Regions from separate parts of the Streptomyces sp. NBC_00876 genome, predicted to be linked through region 1. Evidence: riboswitches for the same ligand, from Rfam matches in the RefSeq annotation. Region 1 holds a riboswitch; the other holds the start of a gene.
The links. Region 1 has a riboswitch for glycine ahead of gcvP (aminomethyl-transferring glycine dehydrogenase). Riboswitches for the same ligand answer to the same signal wherever they lie in the genome.

Region 1 (9,445 bases):
CGGACGCGGTGTCCGACCGCTTCCGGCACATCAGTGGGGCCATTCGGCGGTAGCTGCCGCGACATGCGACGATGTGCGGCATGTCGCAGCAGCCCCCCGACCGGAGTTCCGCCTCGCCGCCCAAGCGCCCCGACGCGTCCATGTCGCTGCTGACCAATGTGATGGACCACAGCCTGGACGACGGCTATGCCGAGGCATCGGCCCGCCGCAAGGCCGACGGGCGTGCCGGGATGCCGAGGACGCTCAAGGCGAAACTGGGCTTCGCGGCCTGTCTGGTGCTGGCTGCCCTTGTCGTCACTCTCGGCGCCGCCCAGGCGCGGGTGTCGGCGCCGGTACTCGCCAAGGAGCGCCAGGAGCTCATCGACCGGATCGACGCGGAGACGGCCGCGGCCGACACCCTCGAGGCGCAGGTGGAGGAAGTCCGCGACGACGTGGGCAGGCGTCAGCGCAAGGCGCTGGAGGAGCACGGCGGGGACCAGGCCGAGCTGGTGGCTCTGCTCTCCGGCGCGACACCTGTGTACGGCCCCGGGGTGAAGCTGGTCGTGGACGATGCGAAGAACACCGACCAGGGCGGTGGCGGACCGCGTGAGACCAGCGGATTCTCCGATACGGGACGGGTCCGGGACCGGGACATGCAGCGGGTTGTCAACGGTCTGTGGCAGTCCGGCGCCGAAGCGATCGCCATCAACGGGCAGCGTCTGACCGCCCTGTCGGCGATCCGTGCCGCGGGCGACGCCATACTGGTCGACAACAAACCGCTCGTGCCGCCGTACACGGTGCTCGCGGTGGGGGACGGGAAGAAGCTCAGCGCCGCCTTCCAGGACAGCGCCGACGGCCAGTACCTGCAGGCGCTGAAGGACACCTTCGACATCAGGACCAGCATCTCCGTCCAGGAGAAGGTGAACCTTCCGGCGGCCCCGAGCCTGATCGTACGGACAGCAGAGCCTTATAAGGCCGCAGACACCGGTAGTGGTGCGGCAGACGCAGGGAAGGGCACATCGTGATCGCCGTACTGGGCCTCGTCGTGGGAGTCGTGGTCGGACTGTTGGTCCGGCCCGAAGTGCCGGTGGTGGTCGAGCCCTACCTCCCGATCGCCGTCGTGGCCGCCCTCGACGCAGTCTTCGGCGGTCTGCGGGCCATGCTCGACGGCATCTTCGTCGACAAGGTCTTCGTGGTCTCGTTCCTCTCGAACGTGGTCGTGGCCGCCCTGATCGTCTTCCTCGGCGACAAACTGGGCGTCGGCGCCCAGCTCTCCACCGGTGTGGTGGTCGTCCTGGGCATCCGGATCTTCTCCAACGCCGCGGCGATCCGCCGGCACGTCTTCCGGGCCTGAGGCCGATGAGCAACGACGCATTCGACGAACGCGAGCAGCCCGGCGAGCAGCCCGCGGATGCTCCCCAGGAACTCACCGGACGCCAACGGCTGATCGCTGCTGTCTGGCCGCCGCGGATCACCCGTGCCCAACTCATCGTCGCTGTCCTGCTGTTCGTCCTCGGCCTGGGGCTCGCCATCCAGGTGCGGTCCAACAGTGACAACAGTGCGCTGCGGGGCGCCCGTCAGGAGGACCTGGTCCGCATCCTCGACGAGGTCGACGACCGTACGCAGCGGCTGGTGGACGAGAAGCAGCGCCTGGAGGACCAGCGCACGGAGCTCGAGAACAGCTCCGACCAGGCCGAGGAGGCCCGGAAGCAGACGGTGGAGAAGGAGCGCCAACTCGGTATCCTGGCGGGCACCGTGGCGGCGCACGGACCGGGTATCACGATGACGGTCAACGATCCCGGTGACGCGGTGCAGCCGGACATGCTGCTCGACGCGTTGCAGGAGCTGCGGGCGGCCGGCGCCGAGGCGATCGAGGTCAACGGCGTGCGGGTGGTGGCCAATACGTACTTCTCCGGGGATGCCGGCGCGATCGAGGTGGACGACCGGAAGATCTCCGCCCCGTATGTCTTCCAGGTCATCGGCAAGCCGCAGGACCTGGAGCCGGCGCTGAACATCCCCGGTGGTGTGGTGCAGACGCTGGAGAAGGAGCAGGCCACCGTGCACGTGGTTCAGGCCGACGACATTGTGGTGGACGCCTTGCGACCGGCGGAGCGGCCTGACTACGCTCGGTCGTCGGCCCAGTGAACGCGGGACGCGTGGGCGTCGCGGGACTCGGGCAGAAGGTTGCGGGGGGTCGCCGCATCGTAATGGTGGTGCGTGGTGGAAACTGTCGAGTGGATACGGACGTTGTGAAGATGTCCGGGTCGGCAGGTGTGTTCATTCAGGGTTCGTCCTGCCCCACGGGCGGGTCTGTTTCGGTCAAGGGGAATCGCCCGTGAAGTTGTTTGGGAAGTTGTTCGGCAAGAGCGCACGCGATGAGGCTGCACGCCATCGCGCGCCGCGTCATGGCCAGGCCGATGAGCAGGGCTCGGAGCGCCCGCTCTTCCGCGATCAGGTGGCAGGTTCGGGGGGTGACAATTCGGGTGGTTCCGGCGCGTCGTCTGTTGACCCTGCCGGTCCCGGCCGCATAGGTTTCGGAGAACCGTCAACCTCAAGTACGGGTGGAGGGTTCGCCCCGAGGCAGGAGGCTTCGTCCATGCCGGTCTGTACGAGGTGCGGGCATCGCAACGCCGAAGCCAGCCGTTTCTGCTCCAACTGCGGTGCGCCGCTCAGGGGCGGGATTCCGGAGCGTGCGTCGGAGACGACGTCGACCATCTCCATCTCGGGCCTCGAGGCCTACGAGGCGGAGGCGACCGGCCAGACGTCCGTTCCTTCGCTCTCCCCGGAGGCTCAGGCCGCCGTGGACGCGCTGCCGCTCGGCTCGGCGCTCCTGGTGGTGCGGCGCGGTCCGAACTCCGGCAGCCGTTTCCTGCTGGACGGGGAGCTGACCACGGCCGGCCGCCACCCGCAGAGCGACATCTTCCTCGACGACGTGACGGTGTCGCGTCGCCACGTGGAGTTCCGCCGGAGCCCCGACGGCAGCTTCACGGTCGGGGATGTGGGCAGCCTCAACGGCACCTACGTCAATCGTGAGCGCATCGACTCCGTCGCCCTTTCCAATGGCGACGAAGTGCAGATCGGCAAGTACCGGCTGGTCTTCTACGCAAGCCAGCGCGGCATCTGACCCGCCCCCCGGCTCCGCCGGGGGGACTCCCAGGGAAGGTCCATGCTGAGAACACCGACGGGCGGTGCCGGACACGGCACCGCCACCGCCGACGACCGTCCGATGAGCATCGGCACGGTGCTCCTGCAGCTGCGGGACGAGTTCCCCGAAGTCACCATCTCCAAGATCCGCTTCCTGGAGGCCGAAGGGCTCGTCGAGCCGCAGCGGACACCTTCCGGATACCGGAAGTTCCGTCCCGACGACGTCGAGCGGCTTGCTCAGGTCCTGCGGATGCAGCGGGACCACTATCTTCCGCTGAAGGTCATCCGGGAGCACCTGGAGGCCCTCGCGCGGGGCGAGCAGGTCGCCCTGCCGTCCCAGGAGGGGGAGCGGGACCTGCCGGACGGCAGCTGGGCCGGCGGGCCCGGACGGGCCACGGTGGGCCGTATCGGCCGCGCCGAGCTCCTCGCCGCCGCAGAGGTGACCGAGAGTGACCTCGATGCCTGGGAGTCCTATGGCCTCGTGGCGCCGGCGGCCGAGGGCGGCTACGACGCCGAGACGGTCACCGTCGCCAGACTTGTGGCGGATCTGGGCCGATTCGGTTTGGAGCCACGTCATCTGCGTGCGATGCGGGCGGCCGCGGACCGCGAGGCCGGGCTGATCGAGCAAGTGGTCGCGCCCCTGCGCCGGCACCGGAATCCGCAGACCAGGGCACATGCCGAGGCCACCGCGAGAGAGCTCGCGGAGCTCTCCGTACGGCTGCATTCGGCCCTCGTGCACACCGCTCTGCAGATCCGTCTCCGCTGATGCGGATGGAGCCCGACTACCCAAACCTGCCGAGCACGTCCTAGGGTTGCTGTGTGAACGAGCTCGACGTTGTGGGTGTCCGGGTGGAAATGCCCTCCAACCAACCGATCGTGCTCCTGCGTGAAGTGGGAGGCGACCGGTACCTCCCCATTTGGATCGGTCCTGGTGAGGCGACTGCGATCGCCTTCGCTCAGCAGGGCATGGCTCCGGCCAGGCCGCTGACCCATGATCTCTTCAAGGATGTGCTCGAGGCCGTCGGCCAGGAGCTCACCGAGGTCCGTATCACGGACCTCCGCGAAGGGGTCTTCTACGCGGAGCTGGTCTTCGCCAGCGGGGTCGAGGTGAGCGCACGGCCTTCCGATGCCATAGCGCTCGCCCTGCGCACCGGAACGCCGATCTACGGCAGTGACGGGGTGCTCGACGACGCGGGAATCGCGATCCCCGACGAGCAGGAGGACGAGGTGGAGAAGTTCCGCGAGTTCCTCGACCAGATCTCGCCGGAGGACTTCGGTACGAACAACAGCCAGTGACGTTGTGAGGTGGCGCCGGCTGCGTATCCGAAAAGCCTTTCCCGGCCACGGGTCACGGGAAACCACCCTCAGGGTGATTATCACTCGGCGTGCCGAGTGTGGCGATCGTTGACGCACCCCGGGTGACTGCCTACCTTCGAGTGGGCAGGTCAAGGACGGAGGTCGGCGTGAGAAGCAGCGGCGACGGTACGGCAGCGGGTGGGCCGTATTCGCAGCAGGGGAGTACAGCCGGCCACACCATCAGGCAACCGGCTGCGCCGGCTGCGGTGGCGGGGGACGGCGTGGCATCGGCCAAGGACATCGGCTATCGCGGGCCGACGGCATGCGCGGCGGCGGGGATCACCTACCGGCAGCTCGACTACTGGGCCCGGACGGGCCTTGTCGAGCCGAGCGTACGTCCGGCCTACGGGTCGGGCACACAGCGGCTCTACAGCTTCCGGGACGTCGTCCTGCTGAAGATTGTGAAGCGCTTCCTGGACACGGGAGTGGCGCTCCAGAACATCCGCACCACGGTCCAGCATCTGCGGGCCCGCGGATTCCAGGATCTGGAACGCATGACGCTGATGAGCGACGGGGCAACGGTCTACGAGTGCTCCTCGCCCGCCGAGGTCGTCGACCTGCTCCAAGGGGGTCAGGGCGTCTTCGGTATCGCCGTCGGGGTGGTGTGGCGGGACGTGGACGCCGCACTCTCCCAGCTCCACGGGGAGCGCGTGGACACCGGAGAGACGCTCATCGGGAACAATCCGGCCGACGAGCTCGCCCGGCGACGCAACCGGGCCGGCTGACCCCGTGGGAACGAGGCCGCGCCCCGGGGCTCCGGAGCGCGGCCCTGCGGCACGGCGATTGTCAGTGCCATAGGGCAGCATCGATTGATGTGAGAGCCGCGCCCACCATCCTGCATCTGGACATGGATGCCTTCTACGCCTCTGCGGAGCAGGCGGCGAAGCCGAGTCTGCGCGGCAAGCCGGTCGTGGTGGGCGGGCTGGGGCCCCGGGGCGTCGTCGCCACCGCCTCGTACGAGGCCAGGCGTTTCGGGGTGCACTCGGCCATGCCCATGGCGCAGGCCAGGCGGCTGGCGCCGAACGCCGCCTATCTGGTGCCACGCTTCACGCTGTACCGGACCGTGAGCGACCAGGTGATGGAGCTGCTGGGCCGGCTCTCGCCGCTGGTGGAGCCGCTCAGCCTGGACGAGGCGTTCGTCGACCTGGAGGCGGGCGGGACCGCGGACGACACGGCCTCGGCCCTCGAGATCGGTGCGCAGCTACGGGGTGCGATCGAGGCGGTCACCGGGCTCAGCGGCTCCGTCGGACTCGCGGGCTCCAAGATGCTGGCCAAGATCGCCTCGGAGGAGGCGAAACCCGACGGGATCCTGCTGATCGAACCGGGCACCGAGCGTGAGCTGCTCGCCCCCATGCCGGTACGTACGCTGCCGGGCGTCGGGCCCGCCACCGCGGACCACCTCCGCCGCGCCGGCATGACCACGGTGAACGACCTGGCCGAAGCGGGTGAGGCGGAGCTCGTACGGCTGCTGGGCAAGGCGCACGGCGGCGCCCTGCACCGTATGGCGTTCGGCTACGACGACCGGCCCGTGGTCGCCGAGCGCGACGCCAAGTCGGTCTCCGTCGAGGACACCTTCGACACGGACCTGCACGACCGGGTCCGGGTCAGGACCGAGGTGGAGCGGCTGGCGGACCGGTGCGTCCAGCGGCTGAGGGGCGCGGAGCGGTCGGGGCGCACCGTCGTACTGAAAGTCCGCAGGTACGACTTCTCTACCCTCACCCGGTCCGAGACGCTGCGCGGGCCCACCGACGACCCCACGGTGGTCAGGGAGGCCGCTGCGCGGCTCCTGGAGTCCGTGGACACCACCGGGGGAGTGCGGCTCCTCGGCGTCGGCGTCACCGGGCTCGCCGACTACACCCAGGAGGATCTGTTCGCGCAGGCCGCCGGTGAACGGGCGGCGTCCGGGCTCACGGACGCGGCCCAGTCGGTCGCGGACGCCGATGCGGACGAGGCCGGGACGGCGGACGAGGGGCCGGAGCAGGAGAGTGCCGAGCAGTTGGCCGCCCGGCGCTGGCCGGCCGGGCACGACGTGCGGCACAGCGGCTTCGGCCATGGCTGGGTGCAGGGGAGCGGGGTCGGCCGGGTGACCGTGCGGTTCGAGGAGCCCGAATCGGCCCCCGGCCGGGTGCGTACGTTCCGTATCGACGATCCGGATCTGCAGCCGGCCGATCCGCTGCCGCTGGTGCGCAACCCCGTGGACTACTCGTCCTGGCCGGCGAGTCTGCCGAAGTCGCGGTCCGGGCCTGTCTCCCCGGGCGCCGAGTCCAGACCGTAGTGCCGGTAGAGCTGGAGCTCCTGCTCCGGCGAGAGATGGCGGCCCACCCCGAAGTCGGGCGCGTCCTTGATCAGCGCACGGTCGAAGGGGATGCGCAGCGCGTCCTCGACGAATTCGCTGGGCTCCAGCGGCACGAAGGCGTCGCGGCTGAACAGTCCGGTCCGTACGGCCGCCCACTCGGGCACACCGGTCGCGTCGTCGAGGTACACCTCGTCGACGGTGCCGATCTTGGTGCCCTTGCGGTCGAACGCCTTGCGGCCGATCAGACTGCGCGGATCGATGTCCGTCTGCACGGTCCCTCCCACTGGTCGCGGCTACTGCACAGGCACTACAGAAGTGCAGATCCGTGGCATCGGCCACTCGAGAAACTCTGCCGGGATCGCCGCTGGTAGGCTGGCCATGGCTGCTGACCCCGTGCGGGAGAGTCCTCCGGAGCAGATCCGGAGGCGCCGAAGGAGCAAATCCTCCCCGGAATCTCTCAGGCCCCCGTACCGCATGGACGAGGTCACTCTGGAAAGCAGGGCGGGTTTCGCGCGGCCATCGGCCGGGCGGACCTCTCCCTCACCGACGGTGAAAGCCGGTGCCCGCTGGGTGCCGGTGAAGCTCTCAGGTTGAGATGACAGAGGGGGAGGCCGTTCGGGCACCCCGCGCCGTGGTGCCCCTCGCAGGTCGTGACAGACCAGGAGGCCTCCATCATGACCCCCCGTCGCACTTCGCTCTCCCAGCTGGAACAGGGAATCCCGTTCGAGCAGCGTCACATCGGTCCTGACGCCGCGGCGCAGGAGAAGATGCTCGCCCAGGTCGGTTACGGCTCGCTCGACGAGCTCACCGCGGCCGCCGTGCCCGATGCGATCAGGAGCGCGGAGGCGCTGCAGCTGCCGTCGGCCCGCACCGAGGCCGAGGTACTGGCCGAGCTGCGGCTGCTCGCCGACCGCAACCAGGTCCTGGCCCCGATGATCGGGCTCGGCTACTACGGCACGTTCACCCCGCCGGTGATCCTGCGCAACGTGATGGAGAACCCCGCCTGGTACACGGCCTACACGCCGTACCAGCCGGAGATCTCCCAGGGCCGCCTCGAAGCCCTTCTGAACTTCCAGACGATGGTCGCCGAGCTGACCGGGCTGCCCACCTCCGGAGCCTCGCTCCTCGACGAGGGCACCGCCGCCGCCGAGGCCATGGCGCTCGCGCGGCGCGTCGGCAAGGTCAGGAACGGGGTCTTCCTCGTCGACGTGGACACCCTGCCGCAGACCGTCGCCGTCATAGAGACGCGTGCCGAGCCGACCGGGGTCGAGGTCGTCGTCGCCGACCTCAGCGAAGGCATCCCGGCCGGGATCGCCGAGCGCGGCGTCTTCGGCGTGCTGTTGCAGTACCCGGGCGCCTCCGGAGCCGTGCGGGACATCAAGCCCGTCATCGAGCAGGCCCACGAGCTCGGCGCCATCGTCACCGTGGCCGCCGATCTGCTGGCGCTCACCCTGCTCACCTCGCCCGGCGACCTGGGCGCGGACATCGCCGTAGGAACCACGCAGCGGTTCGGCGTGCCGATGGGCTTCGGCGGACCGCACGCGGGCTTCATGGCCGTGCGCGAGAAGTTCGCCCGCAGCCTGCCGGGCCGCCTGGTCGGCGTCTCCGTGGACGCGGACGGGAACAAGGCCTACCGGCTGGCCCTGCAGACCCGCGAGCAGCACATCCGCCGCGAGAAGGCCACGAGCAACATCTGTACCGCTCAGGTGCTGCTCGCGGTGATGGCCGGCATGTACGCCGTCTACCACGGCTCCGAGGGGCTGCGGACGATCGCGCAGCGCACCCACCGCTACGCCGCTATCCTCGCCGAGGGCCTGCGCGCCGCGGGGATCGACGTGGTGACCGGCGCCCACTTCGACACGCTCACCGTCCGCGTCCCGGGCAGGGCCGCCGAGGTCGTCGCCGACGCCCGCGCCCGTGGGGTGAACCTGCGGCTCGTCGACGCCGACCTCGTCTCGCTCGCCTGTGACGAGACCACCACCCGTACGCAGGTCGAGGCTGTCTGGGCGGCCTTCGGTGCCGGCGGCGACATCGAGGCGCTGGACGCCACGACCGTCGACGCGCTGCCCGAGGGGCTGCTGCGCACGGACTCGATCCTGACCCACCCGGTCTTCCGCCAGCACCGTTCCGAGACCGCGATGCTGCGCTACCTGCGCAGGCTCGCCGACCGCGACTACGCGCTGGACCGCGGCATGATCCCGCTCGGCTCCTGCACCATGAAGCTGAACGCGACCGCCGAGATGGAGTCGATCACCTGGCCCGAGTTCGGTGCGCTGCACCCGTTCGCACCGGCCGAGCAGGCCGAGGGCTTCCTGACGCTCATCCGTGAGCTGGAGGAGCGCCTTGCCGAGGTCACCGGCTACGACGCGGTCTCCATTCAGCCCAATGCCGGCTCGCAGGGCGAGTTCGCGGGGCTGCTGGCCGTTCGCGCGTACCACCGTGCCAATGGCGACGAGGGCCGGACCGTCTGCCTGATTCCGTCCTCCGCCCACGGAACCAACGCGGCGAGCGCCGTGATGGCCGGCATGAAGGTCGTCGTGGTGAAGACCGCCGACGACGGCGAGGTCGACGTCGAGGACCTGCGGGCCAAGATCGCACAGCACCGCGACGAGCTCGCCGTGCTGATGATCACCTACCCGTCGACGCACGGTGTCTTCGAGGAGCACGTCG
Region 2 (9,445 bases), 4.8 Mb from region 1:
CGGCGTCAGTGGCACCGGTGCCACCGTTGCCGCCCTTGCTGCCGCTGTTGTCGTCGTCGGAGCCGTTGCACGCGGACGCTCCGAGCATCAGGACCACAGCCGTGGCGACCAACGCGGTCGTTTTTCTGGTCTTCACCTGAGGAAATCCCCCTCAATCGATGGTTGCCGTGGCATGTCGCACGTCGTCGCGACGAGCGCCCGGGCATTACTTACTACGGGGGTCGAGCGCATCACGCAGCCCGTCTCCCAGCAGGTTGAACGCCAGGACCGTGACAAAGATGGCCACGCCCGGCACGATCATGTACATCGGGTCGTTCCGGTAGAAGTCGATCGCGTTGGTGAGCATCCCGCCCCAGGAGGACTGCGGCGGCGCGATACCGACACCGAGGTAGCTGAGTCCCGCCTCGAAGAGGATGTTCGACGGGATGAGCAGCGTGGAGTAGACGAGCACGGGCGCCACCAGGTTCGGCAGCAGCTCGCGGAACAGGATGAAGGGTCCGCGGGCGCCCAACGACCGTGCGGCCTCGACGAATTCGCGATTGCGCAGGCTCATGGTCTGGGCTCGGACGATGCGGCCCATGTACGGCCAGCTGAAGAATCCGATGACGAAGATCAGTACGGCGATCCGCAGCGGCAGCCCCTCCAGACCGAACGCCCCGTCCTGCAGCGCCGCCGAGATGGAGATCGCGAACAGCAGCAGCGGGAAGGCCAGGAAGGTGTCCATCATGCGGCTGATGACGGTGTCGATCCAGCCGCCGTAGAAGCCGGACACCACTCCGAAGAAGACGCCGATCACCACGGAGAGCAGGGTGGCTCCGACCGCGACGACCAGGGACACCCAGGAACCCTCGATGATCCGGGTCATGATGTCGCGGCCGTACTGCGGCTCGACGCCGAGCGGATGGCTCCAGCTGATGCCGCCCCAGTCGCCCTTGGGGGCGAGCAGTGCGGGGTCGATGAGGTCCTGGTGGAACTCGTTGGGGTCCAGGCCGAAGACGGCCTGGATCGGCTTGGAGAGCACGGCGAGCAGGATCAGCAGGATGACAACGATGCCGCCGGCCACTGCCACCTTGTCGCGCTTGAAGCGCGTCCAGGCGATCCGTCCGAGCGAACGGCCCTCGATCTGGCTCTGTTTGACTCCCGTGAGTACTGCCTCCGGCTGCGCCTGGGCAGCCGAACCGGTGGTCTCGATCGGTGCGGTCACAGTGCCTCTGACCCCTCCCGCCGGCGGTGGCCGGCCCCTACTCGCCGCGGTGACGGCCTGGCGCGTGTCAGCCGCGGCGCTTACTGCGGCTGATGTGTTCGGTGGTTCGGTGAGACGAATGCGTCTGCGGAATGACTGTCGGGGCAACCTTGTACAAAGGGCCGACGATCCCTACTAGCGGGGAGTCTTCAACGCAGCCGCGATCACCCGCCAGACCTGGCGGGGAATGTTTGCTCAAACGTGATGCGGTCAGTGAACTTCCGTTATCCGGACAGCTTGATCGAGTGAGCGGACCACTCAGGCGCTAATCCACCAGAACGGACATGACACCCAACAGGCGCCATTGGGTGGCTATTTGGGTGAGCGAAGCGGACGTCTCACCCAACGGGGTCCCCTTTGTCCGCTCTTGGCGGCGGGGCCGGCCGGCTCAGTACGCGCGCGGGGCCGGGCCGGGTGCCTGCGGGTAGCCGTAACCCGGAGCGACGGCGCCGCGCCCGGCCGGGGCGTGCGACTCGCGGTCGTAGAACGGCCGGGAGTTGGCACGCAGCCACATCCCGACCGGGTCGTACTCGTCGGCCATCGCGACCGTGGAGACCGGCAGCCCCTCCGGGACCGTGCCGATGGACTGCTGCATCATCGCCCGCACCGCGTCGACGGACGGCGGGCTCGTGTCGTACAGATCGAGGCCGATGGCGAGGTACGGGACGCCGAGCGCGGGCTGCACCCAGGCGCGCCGCAGCGAGCGGATCGCGGGGGTGCGGTGGGCGTTCTGCGCGAGCTGGGCGTAGAACTGCGGGATCTCGATGGCGGGCTCGCTGATCCGCAGCGGCCCGGCGGGCATCCGGTCGAGGCCGGTGGCGATCCGGCGCAGGTCCAGCCAGGGGATGCCGACGCCGCCGCCGGGCGCGTGCGGGTTGAGCCAGATGCCCCAGCGGTCGGGGAACAGGGCGCGGGCGATGTCGCGGCCCCCCACGACCTCGTGGTCGCGGCTCCAGCCGCTGGCGGAGAGTTCCTGGGCGGAGGTGACACAGGGGGCGTAGCCGAGGCCGTCGATCTCCATGTTCCCGTACTGGGCGTCGGGCGAGCCCGCCCGGCCGTGCCAGAGCAGCATCCAGATGCGGTCGGCCGCCAGGGCCTGGAGCAGCGCCTCGTACGCGTCGTAGCGCCCGGGCGTGACTTGGCGCAGCATGTGCTCGACCTTTCCGGCCGCCGCGGTGCCTGACGCACTCACCCTGGGTCCCGCCCCTCTTCGATCCTCTGTGTCGGCCTGCCGCTCCCGGGGCACTCGGGTACGGCGCGGTGCCGAGGCACCAGCCATCAAACCAGCTTATGCGGCGGTCTTGATACGGACTTGACTGCGGGGACCGGCGCTGTCGCCCGGCGGCGTGGGACGGCTAAGGGCTGTCCCGCTAATCCCCGGCGGGCGCACGACGACAGCTACGGCACCTCGCCGCGTTGTCGGAACGCCCGAATACATCCAGTATGCGGACGCCCCTCCGCCTTGCGATGCACCGCATCTGACGCCGCGCGCCGATCCGCCGGGGATTACGGGACAGCCCTTACTCGGCCGCGCGCTCGTAGAAGGGCCGCACGTGTGCGCGCATCCAGTCGGCGACCGGGTCCTGCGCCACGTCGAGCAGCACCAGGTTGACCGGCCACGGCGCCTGCGCGCGGCCCAGCGCGCGGCCCAGGGCATCCATGGGGGCGTTGCGCCCGGCGCCGTCCCAGGTCGAGAACTCGATGCCGACGAAGAGGACGGGGTCGCCGCCCTCGATGCTGGCCAGGGCCCGGCGGGCGCTGAGCACGACGCCGCTCTCCTCGAACTCGCCGGCCGCGGCGGAGAGGAAGTCGACGGGCTCCTCCTTCCAGTCCGGCTGGTACAGCCGGACCCGTCCTCCGCTGGCCGGTCCGTCCAGTGCGGAGCGTCCGGCCCGGCAGAGCTCGGCGACGGCGGGCGGGGGCAGCGGCATGCCGACCGCGCCGCCGGGGTTCACCGCGAGACCGAGCTGCGGGGGCAGACCGCGGGCGAACTCACGGGCGGGGGCCACGGTGAACGACATATGGGCGCCGACACAGGTGAGGAACTGATGTTCGGAGCTGTAGACGGGGACGTAGGGCGCGCCCTCGATGTCCAGCGTCGGCAGATCGAGGTCGGTGGCGTCCGGACCTCCGCCGTTGGGCAGGGGCACCCAGAGGTGGCTGCGGCCGATCACCTCGAGGAGCCGGCCGCCCGCCTCCGGGCTGCCGAGCGAGGCGCTCAGCACTTCTTCGAGCTCATTGGCCGGCCATCCGCTCTGCGGATGGGTGCGGGCCGGTGCCGGAATGTCCACTGTCTGCCTCTCTCGCCCCATGTCGTGCAGCAAGAGATTAGCGCCCGCGCCCCCGGCGCCCGGCCGACAGCACGCCCTCTGTCCAGCCATCGGACAGCCTTCGCTCAGCCCTCACTCTGTGCGTCTGCGAATGTGATCCGCGCCAGCAGCCCCGCCGCCTCACGGTCCAGCAGCACCGCCGAGGCGCAGCCGAGCGGGAGCAGTCCCGCCTCGGTGTCGCGCAGCAGCCGCCGCACGGCCGTGCGGTGCCGGGCGAACGCGTATCCGGAGACTCCCCGCCCGCGCTCGCGCTGCCCCTCCCGCGCCGTCTGCGGGCTGACGTCGAGGAGCACGAGGTGCAGGATGCGGCCGCGCCGCCGGGCGTCGCGCGCCAGCCAGCCGCGCACCCAGGCCTGGGTTCCGCAGTCGTGGACGACGACGGAGGCGCCGGAGCGCAGCACCCGCCAGAGCCCCCAGTAGTGGGCCGCGCGGACGAGCGGGCGGTAGAGCGCGTAGGGGAGTAACCGGGGCATCAGGGCCGCCCAGCGGTCCCTGGTGTCCTGGGAGTCGATGGCGTGCGCGGCGACGGCCCGCCTGATCAGGGTCGACTTGCCGCTGCCGGGAAGGCCGGAGACCACCACCACGTCGCCCGCCGCGAAGTGCAGGGTCCGCGGGCTGCGCCCGGCCCGCTCCCTCAGATCCCGTACGACGGGTGCGTGCGGGCCCAGCGTCTCCCTGGCCGGCGCACCCGGCTGCGCGGGCAGTGCGCCGTGCGCGACCCCCGCGGTCGTCGCGTACCGCTGCAACGTCATCGCCCTCCCCCTGTCGGCTGACTCACACCTGCCCAAGAAGTGTAAAGAAAAGGTAATGCGGCACAACCGTCCGACCCGCCGGATCCCGGGTGACAAGGCCATCGGTACCGGGACCCCCACTCTCCCGCAATGCGTGCGATGATGGCCCCCGTCAACTGCATAAAGGCCGTTCGAATCCGCGCGGGAGAGTCCCGGCCACCGTGCCGGGCGCCGAAGGAGCAAGATCCTCCCTTGAATCTCTCAGGCCCCGTACCGCGTGGATGAGGCAGATCTGAAAAGCGAGCCGCTCCGCGGCTCCACCCAAGGTGCAAGCCGAACCCCTGCGGGGACTCTCGGCGAACCTCTCAGGTTCCGATGACAGATGGGGAGGGATCGTCCTCGTCGTCATGCCCTGGGAGCCTTATCCATGAGCACCGCCCCCCGTCTCACCGCCCTCGATGCCCTGCACCGTTCGCTGGGTGCGACCATGACCGACTTCGCGGGCTGGGACATGCCGCTGCGGTACGCCAGTGAGCGCGACGAGCACAACGCCGTCCGTACGCAGGCCGGCCTCTTCGACCTCTCGCACATGGGCGAGATCACCGTCACCGGCCCCGGGGCCGTGGCGCTGCTGAACTTCGCGCTGGTCGGCAACATCGGCACCGTCTCGGTGGGCCGCGCCCGCTACACGATGATCTGTGCCGAGGACGGCGGCATCCTGGACGACCTGATCGTCTACCGCCTGGGCGCGAGCGAGTACATGGTCGTCGCCAACGCGGGCAACGCCCAGATCGTGCTGGACGCCCTGACCGCCCGCGCCGAGGGCTTCGACGCCGAGGTGCGCGACGACCGCGACGCGTACGCGCTGCTCGCCGTCCAGGGTCCCCAGTCCCCCGCCATCCTGGCCTCCGTCACCGACGCCGACCTGGACGGCCTGAAGTACTACGCCGGCCTGCCCGGCACGGTCGCCGGGGTTCCCGCGCTGATCGCCCGTACCGGCTACACCGGCGAGGACGGCTTCGAACTGTTCGTGGCCCCCGAGCACGCCGAGCAGCTGTGGCGGGCCCTGACCGAGGCGGGCGCCTCCCGCGGCCTGATCCCGTGCGGGCTCTCCTGCCGTGACACGCTGCGCCTGGAGGCGGGCATGCCGCTGTACGGGCACGAGCTGACGACGGCGCTGACCCCGTTCGACGCCGGTCTCGGCCGGGTCGTGAAGTTCGAGAAGGAGGGCGACTTCGTCGGCCGCAAGGCCCTGGAGGCCGCCGCCGAGCGAGCCGAGACCGCCCCGCCCCGCAAGCTCGTGGGCCTGGTCGCCGAGGGCCGCCGGGTCCCGCGCGCCGGATTCCCCGTCGTCGCCGGCGGCGAGGTCATCGGCGAGGTCACCTCGGGCGCGCCCTCGCCCACGCTCGGCAAGCCGATCGCCATGGCGTACGTCGACGCCGCACACGCCACGCCCGGCACCACGGGCGTCGGCGTGGACATCCGGGGCAGCCACGAGCCGTACGAGGTCGTGGCGCTGCCGTTCTACAAGCGCCAGAAGTAGCACCCCGGGCGGATCCGGTACTGCGCACGTGACGCAGTCCTGTCTCACACCGTAAGACCACCGTTCATCAGCACTCCCCCGCGTACAGGAGAATTCAGGTCATGAGCAACCCCCAGCAGCTGCGGTACAGCAAGGAGCACGAGTGGCTGTCGGCCGTCGAGGACGGTGTGGCCACGATCGGCATCACGGAGTACGCGGCCAACGCGCTCGGTGACGTCGTCTACGCCCAGCTCCCCGCGGTCGGTGACACGGTGACCGCGGGCGAGACCTGCGGCGAGCTGGAGTCGACCAAGTCGGTCAGCGACCTGTACTCGCCGGTCACCGGCGAGATCACGGACGCGAACCAGGACGTCGTGGAGGACCCGTCGCTGGTGAACTCCGCTCCGTTCGAAGGCGGCTGGCTGTTCAAGGTACGCGTCGCGGAGGAGCCGAAGGACCTGCTCTCCGCCGACGAGTACACCGAGTTCTCCGGTAACTGAGACCCAAGGGACCACCTGATGTCGCTTCTCAACTCCTCCCTCCACGAGCTGGACCCGGACGTCGCCGCCGCTGTCGACGCCGAGCTCCACCGTCAGCAGTCCACCCTCGAGATGATCGCCTCGGAGAACTTCGCTCCGGTCGCGGTCATGGAGGCCCAGGGCTCCGTCCTGACCAACAAGTACGCCGAGGGCTACCCCGGCCGCCGCTACTACGGCGGCTGTGAGCACGTCGACGTGGTCGAGCAGATCGCGATCGACCGCATCAAGGCGCTCTTCGGCGCCGAGGCGGCCAACGTGCAGCCGCACTCCGGTGCGCAGGCCAACGCCGCCGCGATGTTCGCGCTGCTGAAGCCGGGCGACACGATCATGGGCCTGAACCTGGCCCACGGCGGTCACCTGACCCACGGCATGAAGATCAACTTCTCCGGCAAGCTCTACAACGTGGTCCCGTACCACGTCGACGAGACCGGCACCGTGGACATGGCCGAGGTCGAGCGCCTCGCCAAGGAGTCCAAGCCGAAGCTGATCGTGGCCGGCTGGTCCGCGTACCCGCGTCAGCTGGACTTCGCCGCCTTCCGCCGCATCGCGGACGAGGTCGGCGCGTACCTGATGGTCGACATGGCGCACTTCGCCGGTCTGGTCGCCGCGGGCCTGCACCCCAACCCGGTGCCGCACGCCCACGTCGTCACGACCACCACGCACAAGACCCTCGGCGGTCCGCGCGGCGGCGTGATCCTCTCCACCCAGGAGCTCGCCAAGAAGATCAACTCGGCGGTCTTCCCGGGTCAGCAGGGCGGCCCGCTGGAGCACGTGATCGCGGCCAAGGCGGTCTCGTTCAAGGTCGCGGCGACCGAGGAGTTCAAGGAGCGCCAGCAGCGCACCCTGGACGGCGCCCGCATCCTCGCCGAGCGTCTGGTGCAGTCGGACGTCACCGAGGTCGGCGTCTCCGTCCTGTCCGGCGGCACGGACGTGCACCTGGTCCTGGTGGACCTGCGCAACTCCGAGCTGGACGGCCAGCAGGCCGAGGACCGGCTCCACGAGCTGGGCATCACGGTCAACCGGAACGCCATCCCCAACGACCCGCGGCCGCCGATGGTCACCTCGGGTCTGCGGATCGGCACGCCGGCGCTGGCCACCCGCGGTTTCCAGGCCGAGGACTTCACGGAGGTCGCCGAGATCATCGCGTCCGCCCTGAAGCCGTCGTACGACGCGGACGACCTGAAGGCCCGCGTCGTCGCGCTCGCCGGGAAGTTCCCGCTGTACCCCGGCCTGAAGTAGTCCGGACCTGCGTATTTGCACGTTGGGGAGGGGCACCGCGCACACTGAACAGTGAGCGCGGTGCCCCATCCCTTGGGGGGTGTCCCGTCGATCATGGCCGGGATCCGGCCCTGACCAGTCAGACACCCCTTTGTCCCCGCTCTTCGGGCCCACCCCGCCCGTACCGCACCACCCGGCAGACAACGGCGTCTACCAACCCTTAGGAGTCACCCCGTGGCCATCTCGGTCTTCGACCTGTTCTCGATCGGCATCGGCCCGTCCAGCTCCCATACGGTCGGCCCCATGCGCGCCGCCCGTATGTTCGCGCGCCGGCTGAAGAACGAGGGCCTGCTCGCCCACACCGCCTCGATACGCGCCGAGCTCTTCGGTTCGCTCGGCGCCACCGGCCACGGCCACGGCACCCCCAAGGCCGTCCTGCTCGGCCTGGAGGGCGAGTCCCCCCGTACCGTCGACGTCGAAACGGCGGACGACCGGGTAGAGGCGATCCGCACCACCGGCCGGATCAACCTCCTCGGCATGCACGAGATCGCCTTCGACGCCGACAAGCAGTTGGTCCTGCACCGCCGCAAGAGGCTGCCGTACCACGCCAACGGCATGACCGTCTTCGCGTACGACCACGAGGGCGCCCTGCTCCTGGAGAAGACGTACTACTCGGTCGGCGGCGGCTTCGTCGTCGACGAGGACGCCGTGGGCGAGGACCGGATCGTGCCCGACGACACGGTCCTCAAGCACCCGTTCCGCACCGGCGACGAGCTGCTGCGGCTCGCCCGCGAAACCGGCCTGTCGATCTCCTCCCTGATGCTGGAGAACGAGCGCGCCTGGCGCACGGAGGACGAGATCCGCTCCGGCCTGCTGGACATCTGGCGCGCCATGCAGGCGTGCGTGTCCCGCGGCATGGCCCGCGAGGGCATCCTGCCCGGCGGCCTCAAGGTCCGCCGCCGCGCCGCGAACACCGCCCGCCAGCTGCGCGCCGAGGGCGACCCCCAGACCCACGCGATGGAGTGGATCACCCTCTACGCGATGGCGGTCAACGAGGAGAACGCCGCGGGCGGCCGCGTCGTCACCGCCCCGACGAACGGCGCCGCCGGCATCATCCCGGCCGTGCTGCACTACTACATGAACTTCGCGGCCGGCGGCGCGACCGAGGCGGAGAAGGACGACAGCATCGTCCGCTTCCTGCTGTCGGCCGGCGCCATCGGCATGCTGTTCAAGGAGAACGCCTCGATCTCCGGCGCCGAGGTCGGCTGCCAGGGCGAGGTCGGCTCCGCCTGCTCCATGGCGGCGGGCGCCCTCGCCGAGGTCCTGGGCGGCACCCCCGAGCAGGTCGAGAACGCCGCCGAGATCGGCATGGAGCACAACCTGGGCCTCACCTGCGACCCGGTCGGCGGCCTCGTCCAGATCCCGTGCATCGAGCGCAACGGCATGGCAGCGGTCAAGGCCGTCACGGCGGCGAAGATGGCGCTGCGCGGCGACGGCAGCCACAAGGTCTCCCTCGACAAGGTCATCAAGACCATGAAGGAGACGGGCGCCGACATGAGCGTCAAGTACAAGGAGACGGCCCGGGGCGGGCTCGCGGTGAACATCATCGAGTGCTGACGAAAGCGCATCCGATCGGGGATTCCCCGCCTTCGATCCTGGCACGGACCGTCCGCCGCGCCCGGCGGGTCGTCCCTGGGAAGTTCCTGGCGGATCCCCCGGGACAGGCATCCTGCCCGGGGAGCGGTATGCGCTCGGCCGCCACCGCCTACACGCTCATGAAGGTGCGCCAGAGTTCGGCATAGCGGAGGTCGGTGTACAGCATGTAGGCGACCAGGACCCCTGCTGTCAGCGTGCCCGCCCCG

Region 2: another riboswitch for glycine. It lies ahead of gcvT (glycine cleavage system aminomethyltransferase GcvT); the one in region 1 lies ahead of gcvP (aminomethyl-transferring glycine dehydrogenase).

Annotation. Positions count from the first base shown of each region.
Region 1 is NZ_CP108800.1:1,219,510-1,228,954, reverse strand. Features, by position in the region: gene OG782_RS05355 (DUF881 domain-containing protein) at 81-1,004, shown strand; gene OG782_RS05350 (small basic family protein) at 1,001-1,333, shown strand; gene OG782_RS05345 (DUF881 domain-containing protein) at 1,339-2,124, shown strand; gene OG782_RS05340 (FHA domain-containing protein) at 2,315-3,103, shown strand; gene OG782_RS05335 (MerR family transcriptional regulator) at 3,146-3,889, shown strand; gene OG782_RS05330 (bifunctional nuclease family protein) at 3,943-4,419, shown strand; gene OG782_RS05325 (MerR family transcriptional regulator) at 4,587-5,204, shown strand; gene OG782_RS05320 (DNA polymerase IV) at 5,294-6,754, shown strand; gene OG782_RS05315 (PRC-barrel domain-containing protein) at 6,679-7,047, opposite strand; glycine riboswitch at 7,162-7,258, shown strand; gene gcvP (aminomethyl-transferring glycine dehydrogenase) at 7,450-9,445, shown strand, end outside.
Region 2 is NZ_CP108800.1:5,978,248-5,987,692, reverse strand. Features, by position in the region: gene OG782_RS26505 (ABC transporter substrate-binding protein) at 1-88, opposite strand, end outside; gene OG782_RS26500 (ABC transporter permease) at 206-1,204, opposite strand; gene OG782_RS26495 (enhanced serine sensitivity protein SseB C-terminal domain-containing protein) at 1,632-2,435, opposite strand; gene OG782_RS26490 (enhanced serine sensitivity protein SseB) at 2,764-3,534, opposite strand; gene OG782_RS26485 (AAA family ATPase) at 3,639-4,325, opposite strand; glycine riboswitch at 4,497-4,590, shown strand; gene gcvT (glycine cleavage system aminomethyltransferase GcvT) at 4,732-5,847, shown strand; gene gcvH (glycine cleavage system protein GcvH) at 5,949-6,326, shown strand; gene glyA (serine hydroxymethyltransferase) at 6,345-7,604, shown strand; gene OG782_RS26465 (L-serine ammonia-lyase) at 7,818-9,200, shown strand; gene OG782_RS26460 (ABC transporter transmembrane domain-containing protein) at 9,349-9,445, opposite strand, start outside.